One region of the Desulfuromonas sp. TF genome, then DNA from elsewhere that is predicted to be linked to it. Evidence: riboswitches for the same ligand, from Rfam matches in the RefSeq annotation. Region 1 holds a riboswitch; the other holds the start of a gene.
The links. Region 1 has a riboswitch for molybdenum cofactor ahead of DTF_RS0110630 (ABC transporter permease). Riboswitches for the same ligand answer to the same signal wherever they lie in the genome.
Positions count from the first base shown of each region.

Region 2: linked by a shared signal. The riboswitch ahead of DTF_RS0115165 (aldehyde ferredoxin oxidoreductase family protein) and the one ahead of DTF_RS0110630 (ABC transporter permease) in region 1 are both predicted to bind molybdenum cofactor.

Region 1 covers NZ_KI421420.1:4,396-20,038, reverse strand. The annotation lists gene DTF_RS0110695 (molecular chaperone) at 1-144, shown strand, start outside; gene DTF_RS0110690 (PocR ligand-binding domain-containing protein) at 250-2,295, shown strand; gene DTF_RS0110685 (TrkH family potassium uptake protein) at 2,423-3,793, shown strand; gene DTF_RS0110680 (TrkA family potassium uptake protein) at 3,798-4,454, shown strand; gene DTF_RS0110675 (hypothetical protein) at 4,616-5,029, opposite strand; gene mobB (molybdopterin-guanine dinucleotide biosynthesis protein B) at 5,142-5,645, opposite strand; gene DTF_RS0110665 (NUDIX hydrolase) at 5,645-6,109, opposite strand; gene DTF_RS0110660 (sigma-54 dependent transcriptional regulator) at 6,227-7,759, opposite strand; gene DTF_RS0110655 (ATP-binding protein) at 7,936-9,594, opposite strand; gene DTF_RS0110650 (iron-containing alcohol dehydrogenase) at 9,687-10,835, opposite strand; gene DTF_RS0110645 (molybdopterin-binding protein) at 10,977-11,189, shown strand; gene glp (gephyrin-like molybdotransferase Glp) at 11,343-12,560, opposite strand; gene DTF_RS0110635 (energy-coupling factor ABC transporter ATP-binding protein) at 12,557-13,255, opposite strand; gene DTF_RS0110630 (ABC transporter permease) at 13,261-13,947, opposite strand; molybdenum cofactor riboswitch at 14,187-14,302, opposite strand; gene DTF_RS0110625 (iron-containing alcohol dehydrogenase) at 14,772-15,643, shown strand, end outside.
Region 2 covers NZ_KI421422.1:34,457-50,099, reverse strand. The annotation lists gene DTF_RS0115215 (NUDIX domain-containing protein) at 1-222, opposite strand, end outside; gene mftA (variant-type mycofactocin precursor) at 708-827, shown strand; gene mftB (mycofactocin biosynthesis chaperone MftB) at 829-1,086, shown strand; gene mftC (mycofactocin radical SAM maturase) at 1,067-2,110, shown strand; gene DTF_RS0115195 (mycofactocin system FadH/OYE family oxidoreductase 2) at 2,187-4,148, shown strand; gene DTF_RS0115190 (electron transfer flavoprotein subunit alpha/FixB family protein) at 4,148-5,170, shown strand; gene DTF_RS0115185 (FAD-dependent oxidoreductase) at 5,167-6,465, shown strand; gene DTF_RS0115180 (ferredoxin family protein) at 6,462-6,746, shown strand; gene DTF_RS0115175 (electron transfer flavoprotein subunit beta) at 6,917-7,813, shown strand; gene mftF (mycofactocin biosynthesis glycosyltransferase MftF) at 7,810-9,237, shown strand; molybdenum cofactor riboswitch at 9,511-9,628, shown strand; gene DTF_RS0115165 (aldehyde ferredoxin oxidoreductase family protein) at 9,648-11,384, shown strand; gene DTF_RS0115160 (hypothetical protein) at 11,496-11,723, shown strand; gene DTF_RS23830 (hypothetical protein) at 11,735-12,370, shown strand; gene DTF_RS0115150 (MoaD/ThiS family protein) at 12,374-12,598, shown strand; gene DTF_RS0115145 (HesA/MoeB/ThiF family protein) at 12,603-13,415, shown strand; gene DTF_RS0115140 (radical SAM protein) at 13,453-14,568, shown strand; gene DTF_RS0115135 (lyase) at 15,346-15,643, shown strand, end outside.

The sequences.
Region 1 (15,643 bases):
CAGGCTCTGCTGCATCCCTGGGTGCCGGAATTCTGCCGGCGGATCAGGGCTGATCGAGACGCCCACCCTCTCTATATCTGGGGCGCCGGCCTGTTTGAGCGATTCTGCGAGTGCGAGAAAAATTGGCTGGAGCGGCTTGCCTGAAGGAGATTTTCCATAATAAGGAGGAATTAATTGCATGAGGTGAAGCAAGGGATATTCTTGTCTTAGGGGTACCCCATCAAAAGCCGGTCAGCCTGGAGAACCGCCATGACCCTCAGCTTTGCCGATCTGATCGATCTCGACATCGTTCGGCCGCTGATACAGAGCTTCTCCCGGACCTCGGGACTGCCGATGTCCATCGTCGATGTGGAAGGCAATGTGCTGGTCACTTGCGGATGGCAAAAAGTCTGCACCTACTTTCATCGTCGTTTTCCAGTCCCCCTGCAGCGTTGCATCGACAGTGATACCGATTTTTCCCACTTCATCCGGGATGGCCGTCCCCCCGCCGCCGGCGAGTACTTTGAATCCTTTTGCCGCAACGGCCTGGTGCATATCGGATTTCCGATCATGGTCGAGGGAGAGCATCTGGCGACGCTCTTTCTTTCGCAGTTCTTTTACGAGGCTCCGGACCTGGAGCGATTTCGCCGTCAGGCACTGGAACTCGGCATGGACGAGGAGCCCTATCTGGAGGCGGTGGGGACGGTCCCCGTCATCAGCAGGGAACGGGTCGAGGATGTTATCGGGTTCTTCTCCGGTTTTGCCAAGCTGCTGGCGAGACTGGGAAGCGGACGTCTGCGGGAAATTGAATCCCGCAATCTTCTGGAGGCCTCGGAGAGGAAGTTTCGCTCCATCTTCGAAAGCGCCCTCGACTCCATCGTGCTCGTGGCCCCGGACGGCCGCCTGCTCGAAGCAAACCCGCAGACCTACTGCAACCTCGGATACAGCCTGGAGGAACTGCTGCGCCTGACCAAACACGATATTCACGCCCCGGAGGAGCACCAACGGATCACCGACTACATCGACAAGGTTATGCGTGAGGGCAGCGCCAGGATGGAGACTGTTCAGGTGCGCAAGGACGGTTCCCTCCTGCCGGTGGAGATCAGCGGTCGCCGGGTAGATTTCATGGGCGAGCCGGCGGTCCTTTGCCTAACCAGGGACATCACCGAGCGCAGGAAGGCGGAGGAGGCTCAGAAGCGGGCCTTTGAAAATGCGGAGGAGGCCCGGGAGAAGATCGATGCCATTCTCGAGTCGGTGGGAGACGGCCTGGTGGTCAGTGACCTCTCAGGCCGAGTCGTCCTGATGAACCAAGCCGCTGAGCGCCTGCTGGGAATCCCCTTCTCCGCCATCCCCTCAGGGCATGTCGATGCCCTGCTGCCGGAAGAGAGGGTCAGACAGCAGATTGCCGCTACCCGCACCCGCGGAGAGGAACAGGGGCCCGTCGAGTGGGAGGTGGGGACGCGGAAGGGGACCGGCGTTCAGACCCTGAAGGTTAGGTCGATGCCGGTTCGCACGGCGGAGGGGCGGCTGAGCGGGACGATCACCCTGCTGCAGGACATTACCCGTGAGCGCGAGCTCGATCAGTTGAAAGACGAGTTCATCTCCACCGCCGCCCACGAGCTGCGCACGCCGCTGACGACGGTCATGGGGTATGTCGAACTCCTTCAGCACAAGGACGAATATGCCTTCAGTCCCGAGGAACAGAGAGAATTCCTCGAACTCATTTATCAGAAGTCCGAGATTCTCGCCAAGATCATGGACGACCTCCTCGACCTCAGTCGACTTCGTGCGGGACATCTGATCGTCCTCAAGAAGTCTCCGGAGGATCTCGTGGGCCTCATCGACGAGGCGGTTGCATCCTACCGCGAAATAACAAAAAAGCACGACTTCGTCCTCGATCTGCCGGACTCGCCTCTTCGGTTTTCGCTGGATGCAGGAAAGATCGGGCAGGTCCTGGAAAACCTTCTCAGCAACGCAGTGAAATTTTCACCGGCGGGCGGACGCATCACGGTCAGTGCACGGCGCACCGATGGTGAGATCCAGGTGACCGTGGGGGATCAGGGGATCGGCATGGGCCCGGAGCAGATAGAGCGGATTTTCGAAAAGTTCTACAGGGTCGACGCGTCGATGACCGCCGTCAGTGGCTTTGGGCTGGGAATGCACATCGTCAGGAGCATCGTGGAGGCCCACAGCGGGCATATCTGGGTCGAGAGCGAACCTGGCAGCGGAACGCGCGTTCATTTCACGCTGCCCCTGATGGAAAAGGATGAACCGGCCCTTTTGCCGGATAGAAAGAGGATTCTTCCCCTAAAATGAATTGCTTTGGCCTGGAAAGACATTTTGTGTAGAATGGCCCCGTCCTGGCTGACAAAGCCTCAAATTGCCAGTGAATTCAAGGTCGGCCGAACACTGGCCGTATGGTAAGCAAGGACGGGACGGGTAAATGCTTGCAGCCCTGAAAAGCCGGTGGAAGAACCCCTCGCCCGGCGAATCGATCATGGTGTACTACGCCGCCGCCATTCTCCTGGGGGCGCTCCTTCTGTCCACACCCCTGGCCGCCCGGGGCGAGGCGCTCTCCTTTCTGGACGCCCTGTTCACGGCGACTTCGGCCCAATGCGTGACCGGCCTGATCGTGGTGGACACCGGGACCCGGCTGAGCCTGTTCGGACAGATGGTGGTCCTCGGTCTCATCCAGATCGGCGGTCTGGGCATCATGACGTTTTCCGTCTACTTCTTCCTCTATCTGCGGGCCGGGGTGAGCTTGCGGGGCCGATGGGTCCTTCAGGAGACCCTCATGCACAAGCCGGTCGGCTCCCTGCCGGAGCTGATCAAGGGAATCTTCCTCATGACCATCGTCATCGAGGGTGTCGGCGCCCTCTTTCTCTCCCTCGCCTTCATCCCTGATCTCGGTCTGGCGGAGGGCATTTACTCGGGAATATTCCATTCCGTTTCCGCTTTCTGCAACGCGGGGTTTTCCCTTTACCCTGACAGTCTGGTCGCCTATCGAGGCAATGCCCTGGTCAACGTGACCGTCATGGCCCTGATCATCCTGGGGGGGATCGGCTTTCTGGTTATCCAGGAAGTGCTGAGGGTGGGAATCCGGCGGCGGCGAACGGAGCGCACCCGGCTGTCCCTGCACAGCCGAGTGGTTCTGCTGACCTCGGTTTTTCTGATCCTCTACGGCACGGTCCTCATCGGATGGCTGGAGGCAGGCCACGCCTTCGCCGAAATGACTGTGGCGGAAGGATTCTGGACCGCGCTCTTCCAGTCGGTGACCGCCCGCACCGCGGGCTTCAACACCATCGACCTGAATGCCTTTCAAACTCCGACGCTCTTCCTCATCATGTTCCTCATGTTCATCGGCGCCTCCCCCGGCTCGGCCGGTGGCGGCGTCAAGACCACGACGTTTGCCCTGTTCCTGGGTGTTCTCTACAGCCGGCTCAGAGGGAATCCGAACACCAACCTCTTTCGGCGCTCCGTCCCCGACGAGATTGTAACAAGGGCTCTCACACTGGTCCTGCTGGCCGTCATTTTTATCGGAATCGCCCTCTTCGGACTGCTGATCGCCCAGAGCCAAGTGGAATTCGAGCTCTCGCGCGAATTTCTGAATTACGCTTTCGAGACGGTCTCCGGGTTCGCCACCGTCGGCCTCTCCTTGGGGGCTACGGGAAACCTGGCAGGCGCAGGCAAGGTCATCATCATCGTTCTGATGTTCGTCGGAAGGGTCGGTCTTCTTACGATGGCCTTTTCGATTGCCGGGCGCCGCAAACCTTATGCGGCCCGGTATGCGGAAGAAAACATAATGATCGGATAATCACATGAAAAAGCGCTACTGCGTCATCGGGCTGGGAAACTTCGGTTTCCATGTGGTGAAAAATCTCTACGAGAAGGGCATGGAGGTGATCGCCGTCGATACGGACAAGGAGAAGGTCCAGAAGGTCCAGGACTGCTCCTCCTACGCCATCCTGGGCGACGCGTCGAAGAAGGATTTCCTCCTCGCCCAGGGGATCGGGGAAATGGATGCGGTGGTCGTATCGACCGGCGAGCGATCCCATCTCTCCACCCTCATCACTCTCTACCTGAAAGAAATGAAGGTCCCGCGTATCCTGGTGAAGGCCATCAGCGAGGACCACGGCCGCATCCTGGAGAAGGTCGGAGCGACGGAGGTGATTTTCCCGGAAAAGGACATGGCCGCCAAAACCGCACGCGCCCTGGCCACCCCGAATATCCTGGATTTCATCCCTCTTGCGGAAGAATATTCGATCTCCGAGGTCGATCCTCCCGGTCATTTCATCGGAAGGAGCCTGATCGACCTCGATCTCAGGAAGAAATTCCAGGTCACTGTCATCGCGGTAAAGGACATGATATCCGACCGATTCATCGCCGTTCCCCGCCCCGACTATGTCATCAAGGACAGCGACATGCTTATCCTCATCGGGAAGATGGTGGATATCGAAAGAGCTTTGAAGAAATAAGGAGGGGGATGACCTGGTTTCTCAATGAATGTGGCCGCCGAACGGAAAAGGAGCGCTTGCCCCGGTGATGCGTCTCTCATCTTTCGCCAGCCTGAAATGAGAGTTGCGTCCGGTACCCCGTTCTCCGGAACCGGGGCAAAACGCTCAAAACAGCGTAAGCTTCAGTGGGTCGCTTCCTGAATGACCTCTCTCAGCTCGTTGCGGAATTTGTCCGATGGCGTCACCACAAGATTGCAGGTGCCAAGCTTTGCGGAAAATCTTTCATCCTGCTGATTAGCTTCGTAGATTTTCCGCAGACGTTCGGCCAACGCCTGCACCTTCTGTGGATCCACGCGGTTTTTGAGGTTGTTGACCTGCCCCTCTTCAATCCAGGCGATCCCGAATTTTTTCGGAGGCTTGCCGATGAATACGAAGGCACGCTCGTCACCGGGGATAACCTCAAGGGGTTGTTTGGCTTCCGCCGATAACGCCTCCAGCTGAGGCCGGAACTTTTCCAGACAGTTCAAGGTCGGGCTGTATGGGTCGAGTTCCGGGTACTCCTTCTTCTCTCCGAACATCCTGTCAAAAAATCCCATCTCTCCGTCCTTTCCGGCTGGCGAAAAAAGCGTCAGATAAATACCATATAAAAAATTATCTTCATCGCAAGCGGAGTCGCCATTATTGATGACCTTTTGGGAGTTTTCGATGTTACTTCAGAAATCTCTCTTCGACGAAATCGGCGATTGCGGACGTATCGTTGAGATCAAGCAGCGGCACATCTACTTCCAGTGACTGATCGCTGGCGACGGCGATGAGCGTAGGATCATGTTCTTCTCCACGGCAAATCAATGTGGCGCTGCGCTCCCGCCGATTGATCTCGATCTTGGGCAGGCCGCTTTTTTTAAAACCTTCGGTCAGAACAATGTCCACATCCGAGAAATAGGTTGCCAGCAGCTCATCAAGGGGTGGAGAGACCGGATGCTGCTTGATCAGGGCAAGCTTCTCCGGAGAAGCAATGAGCATCGTGTCCGCTCCGGCCGCCGTGAGCCGGTAGCTGTCCTTGCCCGGATGGTCGATGTTGAAGCGGTGAGCATCATGCTTGATGACTCCCACCCTGTAGTCACGGTCCTTCAGTTCCCGGATCACTTTCTCCAGAAGGGTGGTCTTGCCGGTTCCGGACTTTGCCACGAAAGATAAAGCCTTGATCTTCATCATCTCTTCTCCTTGATTCCAGTTGAAAATAAACAGTTGCGGTAATCGGTAAGAACTTTTTCATGGTCGAAACAGAGCGGTGAGGGGAGCTCGTCCAGGGAAAAGACCACCGCCCTGGCCGCATCGTCGCCTCCGCACAGCTCTCCGCGGCCTTCCGCGGTGAAGACGAAGGAGATGTTGTGCTGGCGTGGATCCCGGTCTGGATCGGAGTAGGCCCCGAACTGGCGGAGATCGTTCAGCTCCAGCCCGGTTTCCTCAGCCGCCTCACGGATGGCCGCCTGTTCCAGGCTTTCGCCGTAGTCGACGAAGCCGCCCGGAAGCGCCCACCCCTTCGGTTCGTTTTTCCGTTCGATCAGGACGATCTTCCCCTCATGGCGGATGATGATGTCCACGGTGGGGAAAGGGTTGCGGTAGGTCGTAACCGTCTTACCGCAATGGGGGCAGACCAGTTTGTTCTCAGGCACGGCATGGCTCCTTGCTTCAAAAAATTTGATCTCACCGCAGAGTTCGCGGAGGAAAACCCTGTTAAAGCCATCGGTTGTCTCTGCGGCCTCTGCGTTCTCTGCGGTAAAATTGTTTTTTCAGGAATCCCGCAGGTTGAATCTGTTTATTTTCCGGTGCAGGGTGTTGCGGGCGATCCCGAGTGCCTGGGCCGTCTCGGTGATGTTCCACCGATGCGTCTCCAGGGCCTTTCTGATGGTCTCCACTTCTTTTTCCCTGAGCGCCTCTTGGGCCGGCGGTCCGAAACCTTTTCTGCGCATTACCGAAACCAGACTGTTTTCGAGGCCGCGCAGGGAGTGGAGCATCTGGCTCAGTTCGCCGGCGCTCATCTCCTCGAGAACATCTTCCTTGCCGTAATGCTCCCAGAAGCTCTCGAATGAAGTCGATTCTGCGAGGGGGGGACGTTCCTGGGAGGCCGGGGACGCCGTTCCGGATTTCCCGGAAGAGGGCGTTTCAAGGGCCCTGCCCAGGTGCGCCGGCAGGATGGTGTCGCCTTGGCAGAGGACCGCCGCCCTTTTGAGGACGTTGGCCAGTTCGCGGATGTTCCCCGGCCAGTGATGCCCCTGCAGCTGGTGCAGAGCGCCCGGGGAGAGGCGAAATTCGGGGCTGAGCTGCCGTATGAAATGCTCCGCAAGCTGCGGGATGTCTTCAGCCCGGGAGTGCAGGGAGGGGATAGAAAGGCGTACCACGTTGAGGCGGTAGAAGAGGTCCTCTCGAAAGGTCTTATCCCGAATCGCCCCTTCCAGGTCGACGTTGGTGGCGGCGAGCACCCGCACGTCGGTCCTGATCGGTTTTTCTCCCCCCACCCGCATGAATTCCCCGGTTTCGAGGACCCGCAGAAGTTTGACCTGGATCTGCGGGCTGGCGTCGCCGATTTCGTCGAGGAAGAGCGTGCCTCGGTTGGCCAGTTCGAAGATGCCGCGCCGGGTCTGGCCGGCGCCCGTGAAGGCTCCTTTTTCATGGCCGAAAAGTTCGCTTTCGAGGAGGTTTTCCGGAAGGGCCCCGCAGTTGACGGGGATGAAGGCCTGCTCGGCCCGGTTGGAGGCGGCGTGAATGAAGCGGGCCAGGACCTCCTTGCCGGTCCCGGTTTTTCCCTGGATCAGAACGTTGATGTTCTTGGAGGCGATCTTGAAGGCCAGGGAAGTCAGGCGCCGCATCTCCGGCGAATTGCCGACCTGAAAGCCGACGGCCCGGGCGATATCCGACCATTCTTCTTCGACATGCGTCCCCAACTGGTGGCTCAGGGCATAGGAGGCCGCCTTTTCGACCAGCGCCTCGATTTCACCGATGTCGTCGAAAGGCTTCTCCAGATAGGCGTACGCGCCGAGCTGGATCGCCGTAACCGCCGTCTTGATCGTGCTGTAGCCGGTCATGATGAGGACTTCGCAGCCGGGCTGGCGGGCCTTGATTTTCTGCAGAAGAGTCAGCCCGTCGGTGTCCGGCAGCTTCAGATCGACCATGGCCACATTGAAGCCGGTCGACTCGATCGCGCGCACCGCTTCCCGTTCGTTTTCCGCAGTGACGACCTCATGCCCCTTCCGCGTCAGCAGTCGACGAAAAAAGGTACAGACATCCGCTTCGTCATCGATAATCAGTATCCGGATCGGGGTCAATTCAGTATCACCTTCGTTCTTGAAAACCTTGATGACAGAAGACGGAGGACGGGTGACGGCCAAAACAAAACCCTTGAGCATGGAAGGCGAAGATGGCAAATTCCCCTCTGTCCTCTGTCCTCTGTCCTCTGTCCTCTGTCCTCTGTCCTCTGTCCTCTGTCCTCTGTCCTCTGTCCTTATTGCCTCTCCAGTGGAATGACGAGGGAGAAGGTGCTCCCTTCGCCCGCCCGGCTCTCCACCTCGATGGTTCCGTTGTGGGACTCGGCGATTCCAAGGCTCACCGAAAGGCCCAGGCCGGTTCCCCTGGTCGCCTCTTTGCTGGTGTAGAAGGGCGTGAAAATCTTTTTCAGGTCCTCCTCTTCAATCCCCGTTCCGTTGTCCCGTACACTCAGCACCACGGACTTTCCCCCCCCCTCCCCGCGAAGGAAGGTGGAAACTTCGATGATTTTTTCCTCATGCTCGGTTTCCGTCAGAGCATCCCGGGCGTTGACCAGGAGGTTGGTCAGCACCTGCTGTATCTGGGGGCCGTTGGCGAGCATCTTCGGCAGGTCGGGGTTCAGGCGCTCGACAATGCGGATCTGGTTGCGATTGATCTGGTACTGAATAAGGCTCAGCACCCGCTCCACCTCGGCGTTGAGGTCGATCTCCGTCGCTGGAAGCTGATCCTGGCGGGAGAAGGTCAGCAGGTTCTGGATGATCCGCTTGCAGCGCAGGCCGCAGTTGATGATGTCGGAGAGGACCTCGGCTTTATCGTCGAGGGCCTCATCACGCAGTTCCCGGGCCAGCATCTGTCCGGTGCCGATGATGACGGTCATCGGACTGTTGAGCTCATGGGCAACCCCGGCGGCCATTTCGCCGAGGGCGGCCAGCTTGGCCGAATGGACCAGCTGTGCCTCCATCTTGGTCTTGCGGGTGACATCCTTGAGGATGATGGTCACCGCCGCCAGCTGCTTCTCCTCGTTGAGGACCGGATAATAGGAGAGATCGAGGAGCAGTCCGGACTCGGTCTGCCAGCGCTGGAAAACCGGCTTGCCGGTCCGCTGGACCTCCTTGATAGGGCATTCGGGGCAGGGATCGGTGCGGCCGTGGAGCCTGGCAAAGCACTTGTTGCCGAGCGCGCGGTTCCAGGAATCGCTCATCTCAGGCGGCAGTCGGCCGTTGTGGAGCAGGACGTTGTAGTCTGTGTCGACCAGAAAGATCGGATCGGTCACCGCCTTGAAGGTTTCCTCCCACTCCTTCTTCGCCCGCGAGACCTGCTTGTAGAGACGGGCGTTCTGAATGCTGATCGACAGTTGGTCGGCCAGATGCTGAATGAAGCTGAGATCCGTCTCGCTGTAGGCTGACTCGACGGCGCTGGCGACGATGAGGGCGCCGATCACCTCTTCCCGCTTGAACATCGGCGCCACCGCCAACGTCCGCAAAGGGTCGGGGTACCGAGGATCGATCCGGACATGACCGAGTTCCTCCGGCGTCAACCGGAAGATCTCCGCTTTTTTACTGCGGATGACGTTCAGCGAAGGAGATTGGGCCGGGAAGTCGTCAATCCGGCAGAAATCCTCCGGCATCATCGCCTTGAGCGTCAGATTTCCCTCCTTCACCGTGACCAGACCGAGAAAGTCGCAGGGGAGGGTCTGAGGCAGCTTGACGAAAGCCCGCCCGATGATGTCGGAGAACGACATGTCGATATTGATGTCCCGGGCCAGCTGATGGAGGATCTCCAGGCGTTTGTTCTGTGTGAGAACCTCCTGGTTGCGCTTTTTCAGCTCGACATAGTAGTTGAGCTTGGAGGAGTCGACACCGGTCAGCTGTTCGAGCAGTTTTTCCCTGTTTTTCATAAATCCAAGCTGTAAGCTGGAAGCTGTAAGCTGTAAGCCAGAAGCTTTTAATCTTAAAGCTTGCAGCTTACAGCTTATAGCTTGCGTTTGTTTTACATCGCTTTGCGGAAAATGGCTTCGATGTCCTCCAGCGTCGCGTTGCGCGGATTGGTCACCAGGCAGGCGTCCTTCATGGCGTTGCGGCTCAGCAGGGGGATGAATTTCTCTTCCAGTCCGATATCCCCCAGTCCCTTGGCGAGACCGATGTCGGCGATGAGCCGGCGGATCGCCTCGATGGAGCGTCCGGCGGCGTCGGCAAGATCCAGCCCGCGCACATCCTCTCCCAGGGCGACGGCGATCTCCCTGAACCGCTCGGGGCAGGCGGGCAGGTTGAACTCCATGACGTGGGGGAGAATAGAGGCGTTGGTCTCGCCGTGATGCCGGTCGATGAGCCCGTCGACCTGGTGGGTCATGGCGTGGGTGGCGCCGAGAATAGCATTGGAAAAAGCGATCCCGGCGGTCAGGCTGGCCATGGCCATGTTGGTGTTGGCCTCCATGTCCCCTCGGTCCGCCACCGCCTGGCGCAAATTCCGGGAAATGAGTTCGATCGCCTTCAGGGCATGGATGTCGGTCAGGGGGGTGGATGCCAGAGAGACGTAGGACTCAATGCCGTGGGTCAGGGCGTCCAGTCCCGTGGCCGCCGCCAGCACGGCGTCCTTGGTCTTGAGCAGCTCCGGGTCGACGATGGCGATGTCGGGCACCAGCGACTTGGAGATGATGGACATCTTCAGCTTGCGGGCGGTATCGACGATGATGGCGAATTGGCTCACCTCCGAGCCGGCCCCGGCGGTGCTGGGGGCGATCAGCATCGGCGGCAGCGGCCGTATGATCCGGTTGATCCCCTCGTAGTCCTGAAGAGTGCCGCCGTTGCTGGCCAGGATGGCGACCGCCTTGGCCACGTCCGTGGGGCTGCCGCCGCCCACGGCGACGATGGCGTCGCAGCCGGAAGCCGTATACCTCAAGGCCCCCTCGGTAACCTCGCAGTCCTTTGGATTCGTCGTGAGGGAGGAGAAGATTTCGGTTTCCAGGCCGGAGGCATGCAGGTAGTGCAGAGCCTGATCGACCCAGCCGGCATGGATCACATCCTCATCGCTGACCAAAAAGACCTTCGATGCACCTATGCGCGCTGCGCTTTCGCCGATCTGACTCAGGGAGCCCCGGCCGAAGATGATCTCGGGTGTGACGAATTTACTGATGTTCACGGCATCTCCTGTTGATCAAGATATCATACCTGCCGGTTGGGAGTCATTTCCGGCGCGTTCGAGAGCGCCCTCGTTGTAAAGTGCTTTCCCCTTGATATGGTTTGAGCAAGAGGGAAACACTTTTCGGAACGGAGGAGCGAAATGAAACTGAGCGCACGCAATTGCCTCAAGGGGACGATAAAGAAAATCGTGGCCGGCGCGGTCAACTCGGAGATATTCCTCGAATTGCCCGGAGGCGTCACCATCACCTCCATCGTCACCAAGGATGCGGTGGAGGCCCTGAATCTTAAGGAAGGTAAGGAAGCTTACGCCGTGATCAAGGCTTCCAACGTCATGCTGGCGGTCGATCACTAAAGGAGCTGATGAAAAACGCCCATCTGCTGCGTTGTCCTCATCATTCGTCAACGACGTACCTTGCAGGTACGCCTTATTCCGAAGGATTTCGTCCGCCTTGCACCTGGGCATTTTTGATCAGCCCTGAAACATGGGTGCACAGCCACTATTCGCCTATTTCTCCAGCATCGCCACTTCTTCGCGCAGGATCTGTAAATCCACTTCGGTGCCGGCAGGCAAAAAGGAGGCCTCCTGCGGCAGGACGGCCAGTCCGTTGGCATTGACCATCGTCCGCAGGATGCCGGTGTGCTGGTCGCCGGCCGTGGAGGCGATGTAGCGCCCTTCCTTTATCTCCACCCTCACCCGTATGAAATTGACCTTGCCGGGCTTCTTCCTGGCGTCCTCTTTCAGGGTCGCCTTCACGAAGGGGCGCACCACCCGGCGATGCCCCATCATTCTCAGCAGGGCCGGCCTGACGAACTCCTCGAAGGTGATCATGGTGGAGACCGGGTTGCCGGGGAGGGAGAAGACGGGGGTGCGGTCCTTGAGGGCGAAGGCGGTCGGCCCTCCCGGCTTGATGGCGACCTTCCAGAAGAGCTGCTTCACCCCAAGATCGGCCAGCACGTCGCGGACGAAGTCGCGGTCTCCGGCGGACACCCCGGCCGAGGTGATCAGGGCGTCGCAGGAGAGCCCCTCGGCCAGTTTCTTCCGGTGATCTTCGGGAGTGTCGAGGGCGATGCCGAGCATCACCGGCTCGCCCCCGCACTCCCGCACCGCGGCAGCAAGGGAGAAGGAATTCGAGTTGATGATCTTACCCTCCGCCGGCGCCTGCCCAAGCTCGATGAGCTCGTCCCCCGTGGAAAGAATGGCGACGCGCGCCCGGCGATGAACGGGGACCATCACCATTCCCATGGACGCGAGCATGCTGACCTCGGGGGGGCGAATCACGGTGGCGGCCGGGATGATCACGTCTCCCGGGGAGACGTCCTCGCCGCGGAAGCGGATATGCTGCCGGAGGGTCACGGGCGCCAGAATTCGCACCGTCTCCCCCGACTCCTCCGCCTCTTCGAAAGGAACCACGGCATCGCACTGCGGTGGAATGGGCGCCCCGGTCATGATCTTGACCGCACCGCCGGAGACCACGGCCGGCTCGGGACGGCCTCCGGCTGGGATGTAGCCGGTGATCACGAGGGGTTCTCCGCTTTCGCAGTCGGCGGCACGTACGGCGAACCCGTCCATGGCCGAGTTGTCGCTGAGGGGCATGTGCCAGGGGGCGATGACATCTTCGGCCAGGACCCGCCCGGAGGCATCGAGAAGCGGCACCCGTTCAACTCCGAGGGTAGGGACGTTTTCCAGGATCAGGGAACGGGCATCTTCGAAACGGATGGTCATGAGGAACTCTCCATTGTGCGGAACTTGGAAGGCGGAACGGCTGCCGCTACCAGGCGGCCCGCTTCGAGGTGGAGGACCTGTCCCTGTAGTCGGCGGGACTGGTCGATGTCATGGGTCGAGATGATGATGGAGACCCCGGTGCCGGGGAGGGCGGCCAGGCAGCTCTCGAAGAGGGGCAGAGATTCGCGGTCGAGACCGGCCGTCGGCTCGTCGAGGAGGAGGACCTTGGGTTTCAGGACCAGGGCGCGGGCCAGGGCCACCCGCCGCGTCTCTCCGCCTGAGAGGGTGTTTGCGCGGCGGGATTCGAAACCCTCCAGCCCGACTGCCTGCAGAGCCCTGGCGATGCGGTGACGCTGCATATCGCCGCGGATTTCCCGCAGCCGCAGGCCAAAGGCGAGGTTTTCATTGACGGTGGTGTCGAACAGGAAAGGGGACTGTTCGACCAGGGTGATCTGCTGTCTCAGCTTATGTCGCTGCACCGCTCCCTTTACGGCGGCGCCTGCGAACAGGATCTCTCCCCGATCGGGCGGCAGCAGCAGGGCAAGGAGCTGAAGCAAGGTGCTTTTGCCGGCCCCATTGGGACCTGCAAGGAGATGAACCCTTCCGGAGAACAGTTCAAGCCGCTCGATGGTCAGGGCGAAATCCCCGTCCCCGCGGCGATACTCCAGATTGTGTACGGCAAGAATCGATTCCATAGGAGCTATCGCTGCTGCAGCAGGTTCAGAAAAAGATTCACGACAAGCGCCACCGCCATAAGGACGATTCCCAGGGCCAGGCCGAAGGCGAATTCCCCTTTGCTCGTCTCCAGGGCGATGGCGGTGGTCATGGTCCGCGTGTAGCCGCGGATGTTCCCGCCGAGCATCATGGCCACCCCCACCTCGGCGATGACCCGTCCGAAACCGGCGACCACGGCGGCGATGATGCCGAAGCGGATCTCCAGCAGCAACTGCCAGACGGCACGGAAGCGACCCGCCCCGAGGGTCAGGGCCGTCGTCATGATGCGGGGGTCGGCGCCGGCGACCGCCGCCAGGGTGTAGTTGGCGACGATCGGAGCCGCCAGCACCGTCTGGCCGACGATCATCGCCGCCGGGGTGAAGAGCAGGCCCCACGCTCCCAGCGGCCCCTGGCGACTGAGAAGGCCATAGAGGACCAGCCCGATCACCACCGTCGGCAGCGCCATCAGGGTGTTGAGCCCCGTCACCGCCGCCCGTCGCCCGGCGAAGCGGCCGAGGCCGAGGCCGGTGCCGGCGGGAATCCCGATCAGCGCCGCCAGGACGATGGCGCAACCCGAGGTATACACGGAGGTCCAGACAGCATGCACCACCTCCCGGTCGGCGGCTAGGACCATCGCCAGGGCGGCGCGCAGCGATTCGCTCAGGAACTCCATTCAAGACAATCCATCTTGAAAAACAAAGAATAAAAAAGGATGCACTCGCAAAAACTCAGAAGATGGCTAAGCAAAAATTTCGTCCTACAAGGCTTGGTGGTTTTTCAGGGGCGAAGGCATACATCAGGTATGTCGAGGTCCTGAAAAAACGCCGTAACGCCGTAGGGCGAACTTTTTGCGACGCCATCAAAAAGGGCTCTCCCTGGTGGAAGAGCCCTGCCGATTTCGCCTGTACGCACATGCGAAGCCAGAGGTCTCCTTTCCACAATGGGAGGCCGTGCCGTTTCCAGCAGGGCCCGGACCGTCCGCCGTAGGTCTGACCCTTAGGCGGTACGGTTCGGAGTTTTATGTTTTCGCATCAATCAGTTTTGCAATTCTCATGCACAAACCATACGCCATTCTAAAAAATTGTTCTTCTTTTTACCACAAATAAATTCCGATCGAATCACGAAGTCTGTCCGGCAGGGTGTTCCCGTCTGCGGGAGAAAGTCCAGTGGGAAATGGAAATCCGCGGCGCAAACTCGTTTTTTTAGAGTATATGTCGGGTTCCTCACCAAAACCCGATCGGCACAACCAGCTCAAGGGGAACAATAAAGGACGTTTCGTTCCAAAATGGAACCATGAGATCCATGATTGAACAACTAGACATTCTCAGCCATCCCTTCGTTACCGGGTGAGATTTGTTATATATTCAACAGCTTATAGCTGGTTGAGAAAATGGCATTCTTGTTGCTGTATACCCAACCATCGTTTTATTTAATCTGCTTGCGGCGCAGGTCCGGGCAGAACAATGAATTCCCCAACAAAAAAAGGAGAACAGGACAATGGCATTAGCAGACCAGACTTTCGGATTTTTCATCCCTACCGTTTCGCTCATGGGTGTCGGCTCCTCCAAGGAGACCGGCGCGCAGGTGAAGGCACTCGGCGCCAAGAAGGCGCTGCTGGTTACCGACAAGGGAATCTCGGGAATCGGCATGGCCGACCAGATCAAGAAGCAGGTGGAGGAAGCCGGCGTTTCCGTCGTCATATTCGACGGCGCTGAGCCTAATCCCACCGACAAGAACGTGCATGACGGCCTGAAGGTCTATCAGGACGAGAAGTGCGACTCGATCATCTCCCTCGGCGGCGGCAGCTCTCACGACTGCGCCAAAGGGATCGGCATGGTCGCCACCAACGGCGGACACATCCGCGACTGCGAAGGGGTCAACAAAACCATCAAGCCGATGCCCCCCTTCGTCGCCATCAACACCACCGCCGGCACCGCCAGCGAGATGACCCGTTTCTGCATCATCACCAACACCGACACCAAGGTGAAGATGGCCATTGTCGACTGGCGCTGCACCCCCAACATCGCCATCAACGACCCGGTTCTCATGGTCGGCAAACCCGCCGCCCTGACCGCCGCCACCGGCATGGACGCCCTGACCCACGCCGTCGAGGCCTACGTCTCCACCATCGCCACCCCGATCACCGACGCCTGCGCCATCAAGGCTATCGAGCTGATCGCCGAGTGGCTGCGTCCGGTCGTGGCCAACGGCAAGAACCTCGAGGCCCGCGACAAGATGGCTTACGCCGAGTACCTCGCCGGAATGGCCTTCAACAACGCCAGCCTCGGCTACGTTCACGCCATGGCTCACCAGCTCGGCGGCTTCTACAACCTCCCCCACGGCGTCTGCAACGCCATCCTGCTTCCTTC
Region 2 (15,643 bases), on a different contig from region 1:
GCCGATGTCGATGTACCCTCCCGGAAGGGTGAGGGTGCCCTTCTGCGGTTCGATATTCCTGCGGATGACAACGAGACCCTCTCCCACCGGCAGAAGCACCACCACCACCGGAAGAGGGTTGAGGTAGGTCGTGTGGCCGCATCCGCCGCAACGCCTCGGCCAGTTTTCCGGATCGGGAAATCCTGTTCCGCAGAAAGAACAGTGAGAGTGTCTGGTTCCCATGAAGGTTCCTTGTAACGGTTCTCGGCCTTGCTGAAAATCCAACGAGACTCAGGATATTCGGTCTGCCGACTATTTGGTCTTTTCTGAAACTATACCAAAACAGTAATGATTTCGTAGAATCGAAGCCTCAATTACGGAGGCACGAGGACACCGGGTTTAGGATTAAAATAAAGATTTTCTCTGTGACTCTGATGTCTCTCGGTCTTTTTCAGGACCAAATCAAAACATCGGTTTGAATAACTGTAGACAAAATACCTTCTGTGGAGAATATCCCCAACTCGGTCACGGTGCGGCCTGCCTCTTTCCGTCAGGAATGCCCCATTTCTCCCCACTCCTTTGAATTTTAATTCCGCTCGCTTTGGCTAATATTCAATATAAATCATTGTTTTATCTATTGGCATCCGGGTTGCATAGTATAAGAGAAACAAAGGCGCAGCGCGGGTTTGCGCCGATAAAGACATTCTAAATAAAAAGAGGAGACAGAGATGGAAACGAAAATGGAAAACGAAAAGCAGACGAACGAGACGTGCAACGAAGAGCCCCGTATCCTGGAAGACATCCAGGTTGAAGAGCTCGCGATCGACGGCATCTGCGGAGTGTACTGAGATGGCTGCGGCAGGCATAAGGCTGCATCCGGCCTGCCGCGTGCGGCAGGAGAGGTTCGGCCTCCTTTTTTACGATTCCAGGGGGCCGCGTCTTCTCTTCGCCCAGACCGGAAACCTGCTTGCTTCGGACTTCTTCAGCGACGTCCGGGGCAAGGAGGAGCTTCCGGCCGGTTTGACGGGAGCGGAGGAGAAGGTTCTGCAGAAATTCATCGCGCAACTGCTTGAAAGGGGGTTCCTCCGTGAGCAACCGATTTGTTGAACAGGGATTGCGCTCGCCGGTCAACCTGACCTGGGAGGTCTCGCTGGCCTGCAACCTGAGCTGCAGCCACTGTCTGTCGGCTTCGGGCGCGCCGGCCGAGGACGAAATGACCACGGCCGAAGCCCTCGACCTGGTCGAACAGCTCGATACCGCCAAGGTCTTCCAGATCAATTTCGGCGGCGGCGAACCGTTTATGCGTCCCGATTTCGAGCAGATTCTCGATGCCTGCCACGCCCGGGGAATCATGACCTGCATTTCGACCAACGGCACCCTGCTTGATGCCGCGCGGGTCGAGCGCCTTGCCGTGAGCCGGTTGGTGGCGATCCAGGTCAGCATGGATGGTGCAACGCGCGAGACCTGCGACGCCATCCGCGGGGCGGGCGTCTACGATGCGGCGATCGCCGCGGTCAGGCTGCTGGCCGAATCCCGCATCCCAACAAGTATCAACACGGTCTTGACCGCGCAGAACGCAGCCGAGATCCCGGCCCTGCACCAGCTCGCCAAGGACCTCGGCGTCTCGCTGCGGGTCAGCCGCTTCCGTCCCTCGGGGCGCGGTGCTGACAACTGGGAGGAGCTTCGACCGTCCCCGTCCCAGTTGCTGGCTTTTTCCGACTGGCTAGCGGACAGCGGCGAAGTGCGCACCGGCGACAGTTTCTTTTCGCTGACCTCCCAGGAACGACAGGGACTGGGTCTCAACCTGTGCGGCGCGGCCAAGCTGACCTGCTGTGTCGGCCCGACAGGCAACATGTATCCCTGCGCCTTTCTGCAGACCGAGCGATTCAAGGCGGGCTCCCTGCGCGAGTCGACCTTCCAGGAGATCTGGGACGACTCGGAAATCTATGCCTCTTTCCGGGATCTGCGCATCCATTCCTGCGAGGAGTGCCGGCGCTTCGACCAGTGCCACGGCGGCTGTCCGGCGGTCGCCTATCATCTGAAGAACGACATCAACGGCGGCGATCCCGAGTGCCTGGAGCGCTGCGTGACCTCGATCGCCGATGAGAAGCAGAAGGCCGCCGCCGCTTGAAAATCGGATTGAACCCCCTCACCCTGACCCTCTCCCTCGGGGAGAGGGAAATAATAGGAAACCAGGAGATCCAGCCATGATGTTCCCGAATCTGTTCTCGCCCATGAAACTCGGCAAAGTGGAAGTGAAGAACCGCATCTCCTTCCAGCCGCACCTGACCAACCTGGCGGAGAAAAACCTGCCCAGCGAACGCCAGATGTACTACTGGGGGGAGCGGGCCAAGGGGGGCGCCGGCCTCATCATCACCGAGGAGCTGACGGTCCATCCCACCGACATGGCCTACGAGAAGCTGATCGACGTCTATCATGCCGAGGTCGTTCCCGGGTTCAGGAAGGTCACCGACTACGTTCACCAGTTCGATTCCAAGATTTTCGCCCAGCTCAACCACAACGGCCAGCAGGGGGACGGCAGTCTCTCGCGGCTGCCGGTCTGGGCCCCTTCGCCGGTCCCCGACGTGCTGTTCCGCGAGACCCCCAAGGAGATGGAGGCCGAGGATATCGAGGAGGTCGCCCGCTACTTCGCCCTCAGCGCCGAGCATGTCCGACAGGGGGGCTTCGACGGGGTGGAGCTGCAGTTCGGCCACTCGAGCCTGGCCCGTCAGTTCCTCTCGCCGCTGACCAACCACCGCACGGACGAATTCGGCGGCAGCCTGGAGAACCGCATGCGGGCGCCTCTGATGTTCATCTCCGCGGTGCGCAAGGCGGTTGGCGACGACTTCACCCTCGGCATCCGCATGTGCGCCGACGAAATGATTCCCGGCGGCCTCGACCTCGCCCAGGTCCAGGAGATCTGCGCTCTTTTCGAGGCCTCGGGGCTGATCGACTTCATGGACCTCTCCATCGCCACTTTCTACAACCTCTACCTGGTCGAAGGATCGATGCACACCCCGCTGGGCTATACCATTCCGCTCGCAGCGGGGGTGCGCGAAAAGATCAAGCTGCCGGTCTTCTGCACCGGCCGCATCAACGATCCGGTGATGGCGGAGAAGGTTCTCGCCGCCGGCCAGGCGGACATGATCGGCATGTGCCGCGCCCTGATCTGCGACCCCTACCTGCCGAAGAAGGCCGAGGAAGGGCGGCTCGAAGACATCCGCTACTGCATCGCCTGCAACCAGGGGTGCATCGGCCGCATCGGCATGAACAAGACCATCGGCTGCGTGCAGAATCCGCCCATCGGCTATGAGAAGAAGTGGGGGGAGGGGACCCTCAAACCGGCCCCGGTGAAGAAGAAGGTGACGGTGGTAGGCGGCGGCCCGGCCGGCATGTGGGCGGCCAAGATGGCCGGCCGGCGTGGCCACGACGTCACCCTGCTCGACCGCAACGACACCCTCGGCGGCCAGGTGCGCACGGGGATGAAGGGAACCGGCCGCGATGAGTTCGGCGTGATCATCCGCAATGAGAAGGACCAGGTCGAAAAGGCCGGGGTCACGGTCCGGCTCGAGGTCGAGGCGAACCCGGAGATGATCCTTCAGGCCGATCCCGATGCGGTCATCATCGCCACCGGCAGCCGGCCCAAGCCGCACCCGGTCGGCGGCGCCGACGGCCCCGGGGTATGCAACGTATGGGAAGTTCTCGAGCAGAAGGTCGAGGTCGGCGAGAAGGTCTGCCTGATCGATTACGACGGACACCACCGGGCCACCGCCACTGCCGAGTACCTCGCCACCCAGGGAAAACAGGTGCACATCATCTGCTCCAGTCTGTTCATAGGCGCCGAACTCGGCCCAACCCAGGATCTCTATCTGACCCGCCAGCGGCTGTTGAAGAAGGGGGTTTCCTTCACTCCGGACATCGCGGTGATGGAGGTGGGCGGCGAGGCCGGCGCCAAGACGATCAAGGGCTTCAACGTCTACTCCAACGAGTGGGACGAATGGGGCGGCTACGATACCGTGGTTCTGGCCATGGGACAGGCGGTCGATGACGAACTCTATTTCGCGCTCAAGGGGAAGGTGAAGGAACTCCATCGCATCGGCGACTGCGTGGCTCCGCGCAAGGTTGACATGGCCATCTGGGAAGGACACAAGATCGGGAGGGAGATCTGATGACAGAGAGGATTTCCACCCTCCTCCCCGGGGAGGTCCTGGTCTTCGTCGATCTCTCCTGCGGAGAGATCGACGAAACCGCCAGGGGCGTCCTGTCGGAAGCTTCCCGGCTGGCTGGGAGGCTCGGCTGCGGCTGGTCGGCGATCAGCTTTGCCGGCGCCGGAAGTGAGACCATTGAAGAAATGGCTCCCTATGGCGTCCAAAAAGTTACGCTGATCGAGAGCGCCCCCGGGGTCGCCGACAGCCTGGAAGCCCAGGGCAGACTCCTGGCCCAGGCGTCATCGGAACTCGGCGCCACGCTGGTGCTCCTTCCCCACAATGATCTGGGGGGAACCCTGGCGCCGCTTGTGACTTCGCAGCTGAAAGCCGCCCTTTTTACCGAAGCGATCTCTTACGAAGAGCACGAGGCCGGCCTGAAGATGAGCCGGAGGGTTCTCGGCGAGCAGGTGGCGGAGACGAAAGTGTGGGACGGAACGTCTCCGCTGGTTCTAACCATGAGCCCGCTGGTGTTGAGTGCGGTGGTGCTTCCCGCTATGCGGCGCGGCGAAGCCCAGGTTGCATGGTGGCGCCCTTCGGCTCCGGTAGCCGCCGGGGCGAGCCGCATCCTCGAACGCATTCCCCCCGATCCCCAGACCGTCGATGTATCGGAGGCTGAGGTCATGGTCAGTGTCGGACTCGGCTGCGACAAGGAAACTTTCGAACAGGTCCGGGAGCTGACCCGTCTGCTCAATGCCTCGCTCGGCGTGACCCGGCCGGTTTACGACCTGGGCTTCGCCGGATTCGAGAGGATGGTCGGGCAGACCGGCAAGACGGTGGCTCCCCGTTTCTACTTGGCCCTGGGGATCTCGGGCTCCATGCACCACCTGGGAGGAATCAAGGATTCGAAGAGAATCGTCGCGGTCAACCTCGACCCCAAGGCGCCGATCTTTCCCAATTCCGACGAGGCGTTTGTCGCCGATCTGCGGCACGTCCTGCCCCTGCTCGTCGAGCGGGTCAAATCAGCCGTGGGAGGTGCCGCATGAAACAATCATTTGACGCCATCGTAGTCGGCGCGGGGCCGGCCGGATCGTCGGCCGCCCTGACCATGGCAAGGGCCGGGCTCAAAGTCGCGCTGCTGGAGCGGGGCGATTTCCCCGGCGAAAAGAACATGTTCGGCGGGGTCCTGCACCGCCTGACGGCGCTGGAGGAGGCCTTTCCCGACTTCTGGAACCAGGCCCCCCTGGAGCGCCATATCGTCAAGAAATCCCTGACCTTCATGACCGGCGAGTCGAGCTTCAACGTCAATTTCGACACCGAAGCCTCGGATCGCCCCCCCTACAACGGCTACACCATCTACCGTCCCCGCTTCGACCGCTGGCTGGCGGAAGAGGCCGTGAAAGCCGGCGCGACCCTGCTGACCCGCTCCACCGTCGACGACGTGGTCATCGAAAAAGGGAAGGTGGTCGGGGTCACCATGCTGCGTGACGGCGCCGAGCTGAGAGCCCCGGTGGTGATCGCCGCCGACGGGGTCCTCTCCTTCACCGCCAAGAAGGCGGGCCTGCGCCGTCCCAAGTTCGATCCGTCCCATCAGGCGGTCGGGGTGAAGGCGATGGTCGACCTGCCCAAGGAGGTGATCGACGACCGCTTCGGACTGGTGCGCGACCAGGGGGCCTCCAACGAGATCGTGGGCTGCACGGAGGGGGTGCGCGGCGGCGGCTATCTGTACACCAACTACGACTCCCTGTCGATCGGCCTGGTGCTGCATCTGAGCAGCCTCAGCCAGAGCGGCAAGACCCCCTACGATCTCCTCAACGCATTCATGAAGCAGCCGCAGATGGCCAAGATGCTCCGGGGCGGCCGGCTGCTCGAATATTCGGCCCATCTGGTCCCCGAAGGAGGCTACGAGATGATGCCGGAAATCGTCGGCGACGGCATCCTGGTGGCCGGAGATGCCGCGGCCATGTGCATCGTCACCGGCCTGAACCTTGAGGGAATCAACCTGGCGACCCAGTCGGGGGTGCTGGCCGGCAAAGCCGCCGTCGAGGCGCACGCCAAAAAAGACTTCTCCAGGGCCGGGCTGGCCGTTTACCGGCGGATGCTCGAAGAGAGCTACGTTCTGAAGGACCTCAAGCTCTACCGCCGCACCCCCGGGATGCTGCACAACGACCGCATCTATTCCCAGTATCCAGAGATGGTCTGCGGCCTCATGGACGAGATTTACCGCATCGACGGCGCTCCCAAGGACACCATGACCAAGGTGCTGCTGCGGGCCGCCAGGGAAAAAGTCGGCCTGAAGAACCTGCTGGCCGATGTCTATTCCGGATGGAGAGCACTATGAACATCAATCCCGATGAAATTTTCGACACCACCAGCTTTAACGTCGACCGCGAACCGCACATCGTCCTCGACACCGAGATTTGCAAGAAGTGCGACCAGAGAGCCTGTGTCAACGCCTGTCCGGCGCGCTGTTACACCTGGTCGGAAGAGGACGGGAAGATGACCTTTGTCCATGACGGCTGTCTCGAATGCGGCACCTGCTACGTGGTCTGCGCCAGGGATGCCTTTACCCGCTGGCGCTACCCCCGGGGCGGATTCGGGGTCTCATACCGGATGACGTAGGAGGCTGATGAAAAACGCCCATCTGCGGCGTTTCCCTCATCCTTCGTCAACGACGTACCTTCCAGGTACGCCTTATTCCTCAGGATTTCAGGCGCCTTGCATCTGGACATTTTTGATCAGCCTGAAAAACCCGAGTTTTTACAAGTCCCGCAATCGAAAGAGGAATTTCCATGGCTGATAACACTCTCGATATTCTGGTTCTTCTGCGCGAAACCTGCGATCCCCGGCCGCCGGCGAGGCTGACGGCCGACGGGTACGGGATTCGCGACCGGGGGCTGCGGCGCCTCGCCAACCCGGCGGATCTCTGCGCCCTGGAGCAGGCCCTCGTCCTGGCCGAATCGGCCGGCGGAAGGGTGACGGCCGTTGCCGTCGGTCCCGAGAGGCTTGCCGACCATCTGCGTCTGGCACTCGCCATGGGCGCGGAACGCGCCGTGCGGGTGTGGAATCCCTCCTTCGAAGGAGGCGACGACGTTGCCACCGCGCGGGTGGTGCAGCGCATTATCCGGATTCTGCGCCCCGCTCTCATCTTTGCAGGAGAGGCTCTCCTCGATCGCGGCGACGATCCGGCGCCCGCGCTGGCGGCGGCCAATCTCGACCTTCCCTATGTCAAAGGGGCCGTCGCTCTGGAAAGGGAAGGGAACGAGGTGGAGGTCCTGCGCAAGAGCGATCGCGGCGCCCGGCAGCGGGTGCGGGCGGAGATGCCCTGCGCGGTTTTCTTCGAAAACGGGTGCTGCGATCCGCGTTATCCGGGACAGGACGCCCTGATGAGGTCGATCGGAGCATCGATTGAATCCTGGGGCATCGCCGAACTCGGTCTTTCACCACGGGAGCTGGGAGCCGCCGGGTCCGTTCTGGGGAAGGAAAAATGCCTCTTCCCCCGGCCCAATCCCCGGCGGGTGGTCACCCCCGATGCCGAACTGCCCGCCTTCGAGCGGATCCTGGCCCTTCTCTCCGGAGGCATCAAGCCAAGGGAAGGCAAGGTCCATTCGGTATCCGCCGAGAAGGCGGCCGATAAGCTGCTCGACATCTTCAAGGCCGAAGGGCTGATCGGCGGGAGCGGCGGATGATTTACCGGATCAGGGAAGGCGTCAGCATCAGGGAAAATGAGCAGGGCGGGTTCCTGCTGAGCTCCAGGCCGCTGCGCACGGTACGGTTGAACCCGTCGCTGCTGGCCCTGGTACGGCGCATGGCGTCGGAAGGGGCTTCCCCCGCCTCGGAAGCCGAAGCGAAGGCTCTCGAAGCCTTGGCCAAAAAAGGGTTCGTCGAAAAGGACCTGCCTGCCGAAAGAGAGGCGGCAACCTACCCTTCGGTGAGCGTCGTCATCCCGGTGAAGGACCGCGCCGGGGAATTGAGGAATTGCCTGCAGTCCCTGGTCCGGTTGAAGTATCCGGAGGACAGGCTCGAGGTCATCGTCGTCGACGACGGCAGCAGCGACGGGACTCCGGGCGTGGCCCGGGAGTTCGGCGCCCTCCTGGTCACCTCGGGGGGAGTGGGAAGGGGGCCTGCGGCGGCGCGCAACACCGGCGCAGGATTTGCCTCCGGGGAAATCCTGGCCTTTATCGATTCCGACTGCACGGCCTCACCCGAGTGGCTGACAGAGCTGATCGGCGCCTTCGAGGACGAGCAGGTCAGCGCCGTGGGCGGCTGGGTGGACGGTCTGCACAGCGCCTCTCCTCTCGACCGCTACGAGGCGGTCATGTCGAGCCTGAACCTCGGCGGCAGGGAGCGCTCAGGCGATGCCGGGGAGGATACCTTTTATCTGCCGAGCTGCAACCTGCTGGTGCGGCGCAGTGCCTTTGCCTCCCTCGGCGGCTTCCGGCAGGAACTCAGGGTCGGGGAGGACGTCGACCTGACCTGGCGGATGCGCGATGCCGGAGGCCGGATCGTCTATCTTCCGCGGGGGCGGGTCTGGCATGAGCACCGCAGCCGGCTGAAGGCTTTCATGAAGCGGCGCTTCGAGTACGGGACTTCGGAAGGGATGCTGCAGAATCTGCACCCGCTTCGCCAGAAGAAGATGGTCTTTCCTCCCGTTCTCGCCCTCATCGTGGGTCTGCTGGCATCGGGTATCGTACTGTTGAACGGCCTTCCCCTCGCCGCGGCCGTGGCCCTGCTGCTGAGCGATGCGGCCCTGGCGCATCGACGGATCGCCCGCCAGGGCATCCCCCTGTCCTATGGGGAGGTTCTTCTGGCCAGGGGCCGGGCGGCGGCGAGCCTGGCCTATTACGCGGGATATCATCTCCTGCGATATTACCTGCTCCCTCTTTCGCTTATGATTGCCCTGTTCCCCTCCCTGGGGATTCCGGCGGCGGCTGTCTTCCTCTGGGTCGGCGGCGTCGACTACCACGTGCGCAGGCCCAAGCTCCTGGTTCCCTTCTTCTTTTTCTACTATCTTCTGGAGCAACTGGCCTACGGCGGCGGGGTACTCTGGGGCTGCATCCGACAAGGAAGCTTCGCCAGCTACCGCATGCGCATCTCTCCGGCCGTTGTCTGATGGATAGGGAAAAAATCACCACAGGGGTAAATATCCCCACCCTGCCGAATGACGGGAGCTCCCCTTTTCGCGGGAAGTGTTTCGAAATTCCCCATCGATATAAGTGAACAGTGTTTGTGATTAACCTGTTGAATCTTTGATATACTGATGCAACACCCTGATAGTGCGAGATATAAATTTGTAAACCGATGTTCTGTTATGTGGCATCCACATTGCATCAAAAAAGCTCATCCGGTTGCACTACTGTACGGCCGCTTCGACCGGTGCCTGAACGATATTCGTTATCTCCGAGCCTGGTTGCCTAAAGGTGAATTCCCAAGGCGAAAGGCCTAAGGGTAGGGCCGGAAACGGCTTTGCCTCCCTGGTGGAAAGGAGAAGTCGTAAACAGTGGCAAGAAAGGAAATTTGGAAATGGACAAGATAGTCAGAATCGACATGGGGGCCAAGGGCGGTCCGAAGATTACCACGGAGCCGGTCGGCGAATATGCCGGTCTGGGCGGCCGTGCCACGACCTCATTGATCATCAACAAGGAAGTCCATCCCCTGTGCCATCCCCTCGGCGCCGAAAATAAGCTGGTGATCGCTCCCGGGATGCTCAGCGGCAGCACCGGAGCCATGACGGGCCGCCTTTCGGTCGGCTGCAAGAGCCCGCTGACCGGCACCATCAAGGAATCCAATGCCGGAGGCCAGGCTGCCCAGGTGCTGGCCCGGATCGGCTATGCCGCCATCATTCTGGAAGGCAAGCCGGAAGGGGACGACCTCTACAAGATCATCGTCAACAAGGACGGGGTGAAGGTCGAAGTCGACAACAGCCTGAAGCTGCTCGACAACTACCCGACGGTTGCCAAACTGCGCGAGCAGTACGGCGACAAAGTCGCCTACATGTCCATCGGCTCGGCCGGCGAGCGGCTGCTGTTGGGCTCTTCCATCGCCTGCACCGACCCGGAACTGCGTCCCACCCGGCACTGCGGCCGCGGCGGCGTCGGCGCGGTCATGGGCTCGAAAAAGGTCAAGGCGATCATCCTCGACGATGCCGGCATGAAGCATCGCGCCCCGAAGGACCCTGAGAAGTACCGAGACGCCAACCGCAAGTTCGTCGAGGGTCTGCGCAAGCATCCGGTCACCGGCGAGGGGCTGCCCGCGTACGGCACCAACGTGCTGACCAACGTCCTTAACGAGGCCGGCGGCTATCCGACTTACAACTTCAAAACCGGGGTCTTCCCCACCGGTGCCAAGCTCAGCGGCGAAGCCCTGGCCGAGCTGGAGATCAAGCGCGGCGGGACCGCCACCCACGGCTGCCACCGCGGCTGCGTCATCCAGTGTTCGGGTATCTACAACGACAAGGACGGCCATTACCTCACCAAGCAGCCGGAATACGAGACGGTCTGGGCCCACGGCGGCAACTGCGGCATCGACGACCTCGACACCGTCGCCAAGCTCGACTTCATGGACGACAACATCGGTCTCGACACCATCGAAATGGGCGCCACCATCGGCGTCGCCATGGATGCCGGGCTGATCGAGTTCGGCGACAAGGAAGGCGCCATCCGGCTGATGGAAGAGGTCGGCAAGGGGACGCCTCTGGGACGCATCCTTGGCTGCGGCGCGGGGATCACCGGCAAGGTGTTCGGCGTCGAGAAGGTGCCGGTGGTCAAGAACCAGGCCATTCCGGCCTACGATCCGCGTCCCATCCAGGGGATCGGCGTGACCTACGCCACCACCACCATGGGCGCCGACCACACGGCCGGCTACGCCATCGCCACCAACATCCTCAAGGTCGGCGGCGACGTCGATCCGCTGAAGACCGAGGGGCAGGTGGAGCTTTCCCGCAACCTGCAGATCGCCACGGCGGCCATCGACTCCACCGGCATGTGCCTGTTCATCGCCTTCGCGATCATGGACCAGCCCGAGACCTTCCAGGCGCTGCTCGACATGCTCAACGCCTTCTACGGCACCGAGCTTACGGCCGACGGCGTGGTGGATCTCGGCAAGAAGGTCCTCTCCGCCGAACGCGACTTCAACAAGCGCGCCGGTTTTTCCAAGGAGGACGACCGGCTGCCGCGCTTCTTCTATACCGACCCGATCGCGCCCCACAACCAGGTATTCTCCATGAAGGACGAGGAGCTGGACGAAGTGTTCAACTGGTAAAGCAGACCCGCGCGGGGGCGGGTTTGAATCCGCCCCCGCGATCTTCCATTGGAATCATGAGAATGTTATAGTTGTCGAACACATGTTATCGTTCCCCCTCCAGGAGGACTCTTGCTGCTGGAACAGCTGGTGGAAAAAGCCGGACAGACTCCGGAATATGACTGGAAAGCCTATTATCGATGGCTGTTCGGCGAGCTCGCCGGACGGGAGGTTGACGGGTATGCCTCCTGGCTCTGCCCCCAATGCTGCACCGTCAATATCGTCCAACTGCCGGCGCGCTACGGAACCTGCCGCGGGTGCAACCTGAGCCACCTGGCCGGTGATCCCATCGAAGGATAATTCCTGAGCTCATGGTTAAAGAGAACCGCAGCACAAGTATCAACCTCGTATTCGCGCCCCGGCGTCCGGGAGATCCGGATCCAATTCGGTGGTTTTTCCCTCTGTTGCAGCAGGGATTCACCATCCGGGCGCGGGTCGGGTTCAGCATCCGGGAACTCCTCTGCGAACAGTTCGGAATCCGGCCCGACTACCTGAGCGGCCGGATCACCACCATATTTCTCAATTCCAGGGCCATCGACGATCCCGCATCGAGCCGGATCGCCGCCGGGGCCACCCTGGCGCTTTCGGCCGCCATGCCCGGACTGGTCGGGGCGACCATGCGGTGCGGCGGCTACTACTCCGCCATGCGCAGCGACATCACCCACCATGACTTCGCCGGTGACGGCGCGCAGGGAAACGGCGAGATCAGAGTCAAGCTGTTCAACCTGCTGATGGCCGAACTCGGACCCGGTTTCCTGGCCAGGGGGATACGGCTTCCCGCCCCGGATCTCGCGGAGTTCCTGGCCGCCCAGCCGCAGGGGTTCTGGGAAGGGTGCCGTTCAATCCTGCTGGAGGGGCGCACCGCCGACCCGGGGCTTCTCGAGGAATCACTCCGGAGCGCCCCGGCCGATGAATCCGTCGCTCTGCGCGTCCTATTCGAGGAGTAAATCATGGAGATTACCGTCAAGCTCTTTGCCACTTTCCGCACCGGCCGATTCACCCTCGAAAACCGGGAATACCCCGAAGGGACGACGGTGCGGCAGATCGTGCGGGAGCTGGAGATCCCGGAGTCGGAACTCGGCATTCTCCTGGTCAATAGCCGGCATGTCGATCTGGAACGGATTATGGCCGACGGCGAAACCCTGGCCATTTTCCCCCTGCTGGGAGGAGGGTGAAGCGATGGTGAGAGAATTTCTGGCCGAGCACGCGGACGGCGACCTGTTGCCCTGGCTCCGGCAGGCGGAGGCGATGGCGCGCTTCGACCTGTCCTGCCCCGCCGTCGAAGAGGCGGCCCTTGAGGCCGGATACCTCCCGGCCCGCTATCAGCGCAACCGGCACATGATTTCCCTCCCCCAGCAGCTGAAACTCTTTCGAAGCAAGGCGGCGGTGGTCGGGTGCGGTGGCTTGGGGGGATATATCCTCGAAGAGCTGGCCCGGCTAGGGGTGGGGCGCATCACGGCGATCGATCCCGACGTCTTTGAGGAGCACAATCTCAACAGGCAGCTTCTCTCTTCGGTCGAGAACCTGGGCCAGGCGAAGGTCGATGCGGCCGAGGCGCGAATCCGCCAGATCAACCCGGCGGTTCGGCTGTTGCCCGTCCGGGAGGCGTTCAGCCGCGAGAACGGCGCGAATCTCTTCGACGGCATGGACGTGGTCATCGATGCCGTGGACAGCATTCCGGTGCGCCTGGAGCTGGCCGAGGTCTGCGACCGCCTGAAGATTCCCCTGGTTCACGGGGCCATCGCCGGATGGTACGGACACATCACCACCGTCTATCCCGGCGAGGACAGCGTCGCGAAGATCTACCGTCACTTCAAGGGAGGGAAGGGGATCGAGCAGAAGCTCGGCAATCCCTCCTTCACACCGGCGGTGGTCGCCAGCCTGGAGGCTGCCGAAGCCTGCAAGGTGCTCCTCGGCGAAGGAACGCTCCTGCGCAACCGCAAGCTTTCCATCAACCTCCACGATATGGAGATCGAGGAAGTCACCTTTTGATCTTTTCCTGACCTGCTCCAGACTCGAGGCCGCACCGATGCCGATTCGACCCGAAGCAGAGAGGTCGGCCGTCGAGACACTCCGAAGGGCCGGCCTCAAGCTCCCGAAGACCCTTTTCCTGGCGATCTCCGGGGACTGCAACCTGCACTGCGCCCACTGCCTGGTTGAGAGTCCCCGTCCCGGGCATGTGCCTGTCGCCGAGGTCCGCAGAGTGGTCGAAGAGTTTCTGGCCCTGGGAGGTGAGGAGATCTGTCTGACCGGCGGCGAGCCCCTCACCCGACCCGACTGGTTCGATCTCGTCTCCGACCTCTGCCGCCAGCCGTCGCTCCGCTCCCTTCGTCTGCAGACCAACGCCACCCTTCTGACCCACCGCGATGCCGACGCCCTGCGTTCCCTGCGTTTCGAGGGGCTCTCCTTCCAGATCAGTCTGGAAGGGGGAACGCCGGCAACCCATGACGAAATCCGCGGAGAAGGCGCCTTCGCGGCGGCCCTGGCCGGACTGGACTGCCTGGTCGAAAGCGGCTTCGGCCGCAAGATCACGATCAACTTCACCGAGATGCGCCACAACATGGCGGAGATTCCCGGCCTGCTCTATCTGGCGGACTGGTTCGGGGTGAAGGAGGTCGTCGGTTCGACCCTGGTTTCCCACGGCCGGGCCTCCGGTTCCCCCTTCCAGCCGCCGCTCCCCTCCCAGTACACCGATCTGCTCGACCGTTACCGGCACGATGCGGAATTCCGGAAGCTGTACGACAAGCTGGGCAGGTTCTCCGCCATCGAATGGTGGCTCGGCCGCGATCAGGGGACATCGGGCTGCTGTTCCTTCGTCGAAACCCTCTATCTCACCGCCGACGGCCGGCTCTTTCCCTGCGCCCTGCTGCACTCGGAAGCCTTCGCCGCCCCTGGAGCATTCGAGCGGCCCCTGTCCGAGACGATCGCCAAAGCCGTTCCTCTCTGGAGCGGGCTGCTCGAAGCCTGCCGCCACCGGGCCGAAACGATCGAGACCTGCCGGGGGTGCCCGGCGAAAGGGCACTGCGGCGGAGGATGTCCGGCCCGGGCCCTCCTCGTCCATGGGGATCTGAGTTCTCCGGAGGATCGGTGCGAGCTTAGGAAGGCCGTGTTTGGCTGGAGGCCGCATGGGGAAGAGGCGGAGTGAGCCGGGGATTGAATCGGCCCGATGAAATTCTAAGTCACTTTGGCGTTGTCCTTAAAGAATACCTCTGTGCTGAATCATAAGGATATCTGAGACAAAATAAGGCCCGCCTGAAACCAGGTCGGGCGTTTTCGTATGTCTCAGGAAACTTGAGAGTTTGCTTGAGGGTTATTGAAGAATGAGGGCGACCGAGCTGCAGTCGTCACTACTGCCCGGTCGCCCCTTTTGTCCTGCCAAGAAACCAGACCCTCCCCGGCCCTTGGTGTGGTGAATTTACCATGCAATATGACCAGCCAACAAGCAATAATGGGTTCGTCCTCTAGAAAAGCATTGGGGGAGAGGTAGCGCCCAGAGAGGCAGCGCCCATTTTGACTTCAACTGCAAACTATTGTAAAATAACATAAATATTTACAGGAAGCTGGACGCAGCTTCCTTTTTGCCCTGGGGACGTACCCTCCTGATCTCCAGGGTTTTTTTTTATCTGGCCGTTGACAAAATGCCCCCCATTGACCCGGTATGGGACGGCCTTCTTGCTTTAAACAAGGCCGTCCTTAGAAAAGGACAAGAGTCATAATTTGCTAACGAGTTGCTTCATGCGTTCCTTTAACCATTCCCTGTCGCGGGCCGATTCAGCCGGCCGGCCCTTCGAGCCCCCGAACGGCCCGGGCCCCGGGCGGCAAATTGCACCCGATTGTCCGCCTTGTTAAAATTGGAGGAAGGAAACTTGCGCGGATCTGGGCAGCAATAGTGCTTCCACCGGGTAAATGAAAGGAGCAATCCATGTACCGTGTCCTGGTTGTCCTGGCGCTATGGGTGGAATCTGCACTGTTCCCTTTTCCTGCACTGACCGCTATGGCTGCCGGTCCGACCGTAGAGATCACCGAGTGGATGGTGCCATGGGAAAATACCCGCCCGCGAGATCCCTGGTATGGCCCGCAAGACAAGGTCTGGTTTGTGGGGCAGGCAGGGGATTATGTCGCCACGTTCGACCCGAAATCCGGGGAGTTCAAACGGTACGATCTTGAAGACGGGGCGGGCCCGCATACGGTCGTTGTGGACGAAGCCGGAGCCTGGTACG